2 linked regions of the Thermovibrio ammonificans HB-1 genome follow. The protein of the gene in region 1 binds, or shares a complex with, the protein of each later gene. Links are inferred from orthologs where the notes say so. Each region holds a gene or a part of one and is shown on either strand. Other genes may lie near its edges. The genes, in order: prmC and prfA.

The links.
Region 2: the proteins of prmC (region 1) and prfA are in contact, whole or in part, in a crystal structure (PDB 2B3T), measured with the Escherichia coli proteins. The link is inferred for Thermovibrio ammonificans HB-1 from one-to-one orthologs.

The regions. Positions count from the first base shown.
Region 1 is NC_014926.1:778,740-781,993, forward strand. What follows is about bases 6-2,945. They hold prmC (peptide chain release factor N(5)-glutamine methyltransferase), read left to right. Parts: upstream 6-1,019; coding sequence 1,020-1,871; downstream 1,872-2,945. Other genes in these bases: THEAM_RS04145 (HD domain-containing protein), read right to left, coding at 6-311; THEAM_RS04150 (biotin--[acetyl-CoA-carboxylase] ligase), read right to left, coding at 301-984; murA (UDP-N-acetylglucosamine 1-carboxyvinyltransferase), read left to right, coding at 1,861-2,945. Also shown: more of THEAM_RS04145, read right to left, coding at 1-5; more of murA, read left to right, coding at 2,946-3,165; hisG (ATP phosphoribosyltransferase), read left to right, coding at 3,137-3,254. UniProt on the Escherichia coli protein: Methylates the class 1 translation termination release factors RF1/PrfA and RF2/PrfB on the glutamine residue of the universally conserved GGQ motif, i.e. on 'Gln-235' in RF1 and on 'Gln-252' in RF2.
Region 2 is NC_014926.1:1,221,349-1,224,504, forward strand. The notes cover bases 190-3,031. They hold prfA (peptide chain release factor 1), read left to right. Parts: upstream 190-982; coding sequence 983-2,080; downstream 2,081-3,031. Other genes in these bases: THEAM_RS06240 (PaaI family thioesterase), read right to left, coding at 190-301; THEAM_RS06245 (hypothetical protein), read right to left, coding at 310-903; THEAM_RS06255 (DUF2628 domain-containing protein), read right to left, coding at 2,077-2,556; THEAM_RS06260 (radical SAM/SPASM domain-containing protein), read left to right, coding at 2,639-3,031. In the rest of the region: more of THEAM_RS06240, read right to left, coding at 1-189; more of THEAM_RS06260, read left to right, coding at 3,032-3,156. UniProt on the Escherichia coli protein: Peptide chain release factor 1 directs the termination of translation in response to the peptide chain termination codons UAG and UAA.

The sequences.
Region 1 (3,254 bases):
TGGTCGTCGAGGAATCCTCTGCCCTTGAGCAGTTGGTATGCAAGGATTGCACCGCTCTGGGCGTGGTCGTGGCGGCTCACTATGTGGCCTATGTCGTGTAGGAGCCCTGCAACACCCGCAAGCTCGGCAAGGACTCTGTCTCCAACCGTCTTAAGCAGTAACCACCGGGCTTTGTTTGCCACCCAGCTTACGTGTTTTATGCCGTGGTCGGTGTAGCCCATACGTTTAAGGAAGTAGTCGGCCCGTTCTATGTAGTAGAGGATTCTCTTGTCTTTCATGAGCTCTCTGAAGGTGGGAAATTCAAACTCCACGGATGCTTACCTCTCCGGAAAAGAGTCTCGTTATCTGTCCGTCTCTTTCAACAACGAGTGCTCCGTCTGTGTCTATGCCCAGGGCCCTTGCCCGAAAACGCTCGTTTTCCCGAACTACCACCACTTCCCGCCCTATTAGGGGGCACTCCCTCTCAAACTCCCTTGGGTTGAAGCTTCCCTCTTTGAGCCGGGCGTGAAGCTCTAAAACGTTTTTGTGGAGCGACTTAAGCAGGGTGTTGTAGTTGAATTCTATCCCTTCGGCACTGAGAGAAGTTGCCGGTTTTTCAAGGTTTTGAAGCTCCTCTTTCCCGTAGGAAAGGTTTATGCCGACTCCTACAACCAGCCTGTCCTTCGTTCGCTCAACGAGAATCCCGCTCACCTTCTTACCTTCTATGTAAACGTCGTTTGGCCACTTCAGGTAGAAGCGGTTGTCCAGCTCTTTGAGCGTTTTCAGAACCGCCACGCCGAAAGCCACGCTTACAATTGGCAGGTTTAGCCTCTCGAGAATAAACGAGGCGTACAGCCCCTTTCCGGCCTCAGAGAGCCAGCTTCTTCCCCTTCGGCCCCTGCCTGCCCTCTGCTTTCGGGCCACAACGCAGAGGCCGTGCTTGAAGGGGAGCCTTTTGGCTTCGTCGTTTGTGGAATCTACCTCTTCGAGGAAGACGATTTCCATGGCCAAATTTTATAAAACTCCCTATAATTGCCGCTATGAAGTGGAACGTTGGTAGTTTGCTTAAAAGAGCTTCTGAAATCCTCAAAGAGAGGGGCTCACCCACCCCCAGGCTCGACGCCGAGCTGCTGCTCGTTCACTCCCTCGGCCTGAAGGGCAGGGTAGAGCTCTACACCCAGTTCGACAGACCCCTTACCGACGACGAGGTGGAGCGTTACAGGCAGCTTATAGTGAGGCGGGCCAAGGGGGAGCCCGTAGCCTACATAACCGGGAAGAAGGAGTTCTACGGCTTTGAGTTCCTTGTAGATAGGGGAGTTCTGGTTCCCCGGCCGGAGACCGAGCTCCTGGTAGACGTTGCCCTTTCCTACCTAAAGGGGAAACAGGGAAAAACGGTTGTTGACGTTGGCACCGGCTCCGGCTGCGTAATCCTTACCCTGTGTAAACTCCTTGGAGACGCTAACCGCTACTACGGTGTTGACCTTTCACCCAAGGCTTTGGAGGTAGCCGAGAAGAACAGGGAGAGGCTCGGCTGCTCCGTGACCTTCCTCAGGAGCAACCTCCTTGAAGCTGTAGACTTCCCCGTGGATGCCGTTGTGGCAAACCTCCCCTACGTTCCCGTTGGCGATAAGAGGCTCCACAAGTGGGTTCTGAAGTATGAGCCGGCCATGGCCCTTTTCGGCGGAAAAGACGGCCTTGAGCTCATAGAGCGGCTTATCGTTCAGGCAAAGGAGAAGATTAACCCTAAGGGGTTCATAGCCCTTGAGGTTGGAGAGGGCCAGGCCGATAGGGTAAAATCTCTCCTTGAAACCGCCGGCTTCCTGAACGTCAAGTCTTTTCGCGACCTTTCCGGGATTGAGCGCGTAGTTGTCGGGGAGAAGAATGGAGAGTGAAGAGAAGTTCATCATAAGAGGAGGCAGGGAGTTAAGGGGAACGGTTAAGGTCTCCGGCTCGAAGAACGCCTCTCTGCCGATAATTTTTGCCTCTATCCTTACCGGCTCCCTTACCCTCCACAACGTTCCGAGGTTAACAGACGTTTTTACCGCCTGCAAACTCCTTGAGGCTATGGGTTTTCACACCTCGTTTTCGGGGAATACCCTTAAGGTATCCTTCTCGGGGGACCTCAACCCCGTTGCCCCCTACGAGCTGGTTATAGCCATGAGGGCCTCTATTCTCACCCTCGGTCCGCTCCTTGCCCGCTACGGCAGGGGGAAGGTGTTCCTGCCGGGAGGGTGTGCAATAGGCGTGAGGCCGGTAGACCTGCACCTTAAGGGGCTGTCCCGTTTGGGGGCCGATATTAAGGTCTACCACGGCTTTATAGTGGGAGAGGTTAAGGGAAGGCTCAAGGGGGCCGAGATATACTTTGACTTCCCGACAGTTGGCGGAACAGAAAACGTTCTGATGGCGGCGGTTCTTGCCGAAGGGAAAACGGTTATCCGTAACGCCGCGAAAGAGCCGGAGATTGTTGACCTCGCAAGGGCTTTAAAGAGGGCCGGAGCAGTTATAGAGGGAGAGGGAACGGACGTCATAGAGGTTTGGGGTGTTGATGAGCTCTCTCCCTTTGAGTATACGGTTATGCCCGACAGGATAGAGGCGGGCACTTTTATGTCGGCGGTTGCCGCCGCCGGAGGAGACGTTGTGATAGAGGATTTCCCCTCTTACGCCCTCAAGGCGGTTGTGGATAAATTTTCCGAGGCCGGCCTTGTTGTAGAGGAGCTCCCCGGCTCGAAAGTGAGGGTTGTAAAGAGGGAGCGCCTCAGGGGAACCGACATAGTGACCCAGCCTTACCCGGGCTTTCCCACCGACATGCAGGCCCAGTTTATGGCCGCCATGTGCCTTGCAGAGGGGGATTCTGTAATCAGGGAGACTATCTTCGAGAACCGTTTTATGCACGTTCCCGAGCTTCAGCGCCTTGGAGCCAACCTTAAGGTAGACGGCAACACCGTTTTTGTCCGCGGCGTTGAGGAGCTGGTGGGGGCGAAAGTTACTGCAACAGACCTTCGGGCAAGCGCTTCACTGGTTATAGCCGGCCTTGCTGCCAAAAACACTACCGAAGTTTATAAAATTTGCCACCTCGACAGGGGCTACGAGCAGATGGAGGTGAAGCTCCGGGCCCTCGGGGCCGACATCGAGAGGGTTAAAGAGAAGGAGGAGCAGTTTGGAGAAGGTAACGTTTGCCCTTCCTAAAGGGAGGCTCTTAAAAGAGGCGGTTGACTTCCTCTCCTCTGTGGGGATAGATGCATCTGAAGTCTTAACTCAAACGAGAAAGCTCATAT
Region 2 (3,156 bases), 440 kb from region 1 along the record:
CAACAGTCCGCTTCTTTCCCTCCCGGTTAACCTCCCGTGCCGTAAAGAGCACCTCGTCGCCCACCTTAACGGGGCGCAGGAACTTAACGGAAGCACTCCCCAGAACAACGGTAGGCTCGTTAACGGCCAGCATGGCGGCGTAGTCGGCGGCGGAAAAGAGAAACCCTCCGTGAACAAGGCCCTTACCGTCGGCAGCCATTACCGGCGCAGTCTTCAGCAGAACCTTAGAGTAACCCTCCCCGAGCTCAACCGGCTCCCCGGAAAGGGAGCGGTCTATCAGTTTATGGGTCTTTACCTCCATCGCCCCTCCTACTTACAGTTACTTACACATATCCTTTCGGGAATGAGCTTCCCCCCGCACCCGGTAAAACAGGCGTTAAACTGCTGCTTACAGCCGCAGTCTCTAACGCAGGTAACCGAAAGCTGACGGACAAAATCGGAAAGCTTCGGAGGTTCCGGCCTTTCCGGAGGCAAAGGCTTCTTCTCGTTCAGAGTATCGAGGGCCTGCTCAAGCTGATACTTGCGGGAGCAGGCGTAGTAGTCCTTACTCTTCTTACAGGCCCTCTTGAAAAAGAGGTAATCTCGGTAGAGCTGCCTGTAACTGTTAGACCAGCTCAAAAGCCTGTTCTGGTAAGTGGCGTAAGCCGCCCTGTAGGCAGAGAGTTCCCTGTTGTAAACCGCAAGAGCCTGCCTGTACAGCCTTTCGGCCCTGCTTCTCACCTGAGCCATGCAGGCGTTGTAAGAGTCCTCGCAGCTCTCTTTACAGGATTTAAACGACTCGTAACAGCCGCTCAAACAGGCCCTGTTGTCGGCAGGAGGTTCGTACCTGTAGGAGACCGCAAACTCCGGTCCTCCGCACGAGGCAACAAACAGGGCCGCAACGCATAAAAGGAGCTTTTTCATCTTTTTGGCCTCCGGGGCTTGATTAAACTATTCTACCCTTCTATCGTTTAAAGTGCAGAAAACCCAATCGGGGGAGCAGATGGAGAAGGCCATAGAGAGCAGGCTCGAGAAGATAGCGAAGAAGTTTAAGGAGATAGAGGAGAACTTAGGGAAGCCGGAGGTGATAGCCGACCAGAAGAAGTTCCAGACGCTGGCCAAGGAACACAAAGAGCTTCAACCCATATACGACACCTACATGGAGTACAAGAAAACCCGCCAGGGGATAGAAGAGGCCCTGGAGATTATCGAAGCGGGCGAGGAAGAAGAGCTGGTAGAGCTTGCAAAGGAAGAGAAGAAGGAGCTCGAAAAGCGGGCGGAGGAGCTAGAGGGTGAGCTCAAAAAACTCCTCATTCCTAAAGACCCCAACGACGAAAAGAACGTAATCCTCGAAATCCGTGCAGGAGCCGGCGGAGAGGAAGCGGCCCTGTTTGCCCAAGACCTTTTCAGGATGTACTGCCGCTACGCAGAAAGGAAGGGTTGGAAGGTTGAAATCCTCTCCATGAACGAAACCGGCCTCGGGGGCATAAAAGAGGTTGTTGCAACCATCTCCGGCAAAGGGGCGTACTCGAGGCTCAAGTACGAATCGGGAGTTCACAGGGTTCAGCGGATTCCGGTAACCGAATCGGGCGGCCGCATCCACACCTCCACCGCCACCGTAGCCATACTGCCCGAAGCGGAGGAGGTTGAAATAGAGATAAAGGAGAGCGACCTGAAGATAGACACCTACCGCTCCTCCGGAGCAGGCGGACAGCACGTTAACACAACCGATTCCGCCGTACGGATTACCCACCTGCCAACCGGCATAGTAGTAACCTGCTCAAACGAGCGCTCCCAGATTCAAAACAGGATAAAGGCGATGAAGATACTCAGAGCCCGCCTGAAGGAGCTCTACGAGAGGCAGCAGAAGGAGAAGATGGACTCTGCAAGGAAGGCCCAAGTAGGTTCGGGAGACAGAAGCGAGAAGATAAGAACCTACAACTTCCCCGAGGGCAGGGTAACCGACCACAGGATAAAGCTGACCCTTTACAACCTTCAGGAGTTCCTCGACGGCGACCTGGACGAGATGATAGACGCCCTTGCAGCGGCCGAACAGGCCAAAAAGATTGAGGCCCTTATGGACGAAGAGGGGCAGGCTTAGAACCTGCCTCCCCTCATAGACACCTCAAGGGCAGCACCTACAAGGCTGAAGAGGATAGCCATAATAAACACAATAACTACGCCGCCTATAGAGGTTCCCCCCTTCTTTATCACCATCAGCTTGAAGGTCTCTTCGTCGGGGTACTCCTCTTTAAGCTGAACCAGAGTCTCGTAGGTATACCTGCCGTAGAGGTAGTTCCCCAGCATCGCCACGCCGAACCACAGGGCAAGGGCAACGAGCAGCCCCACAACCGGCAGGTAGTCGAGAATGGACAGGGCCAAAACTATGGCGGAGTAGAGGTACATCTTCCTGTAGCCCATCCAGAAAACCCCGAACGCAAAGGCAGCCCAGTTCCAGGAAATCTTTGAACCGGTTTTCGCCATGAGCTTCCACTTGGAAACGTAGTAGTCGGCGTTCTTCTGAACGAAAGAGCGAACGGTCTCCTCTCCGAACTCCTCAAACAGCCTGTTTAGCACCAGACACCCCCGAAGTTATAATTTGTCTACTGTATAGAATTATCGTTATTTTAACTACCAATTCAAACCGCAGGAGAAGAGAATGGGACAGAGAGAGGAGTTCATACCCAAGTGGGTGGCTTGGGAGATAACGAGGCGCTGTAACCTCCAGTGTATCCACTGCCGCTCGGCCTCAACCATGGAGTCGGAGCAGGGAGACTTCTCAACGGAAGACGGCAAAAAGCTCCTTGACGACATAGCGAAGCTCTCAAAACCCACCGTAGTTTTAACCGGCGGAGAGCCCCTCCTCAGGGAGGATATCTGGGAGCTTGCCGAGTACGGAACGAAACTGGGATTCAGAATGTGCATAGCCACAAACGGCACCCTTGTAGACGACGAAGTGTGTCGCAAGATGAAAGAGGTAGGCATAAGAATGGTCTCCCTCTCCCTCGACGGCTCAACGCCCGAAATCCACGACGACTTCCGGAAACAGCCGGGAGCCTACGAAGGGGTGATAAAGGCGGCGGAGCTCTTTAACAAACACGGGATTCCCTTCCTCATAAACTCCTCGTTCACAAAGAGGAACGCCCACGACATTCCCAACGTTTACAAAAAAGCCAG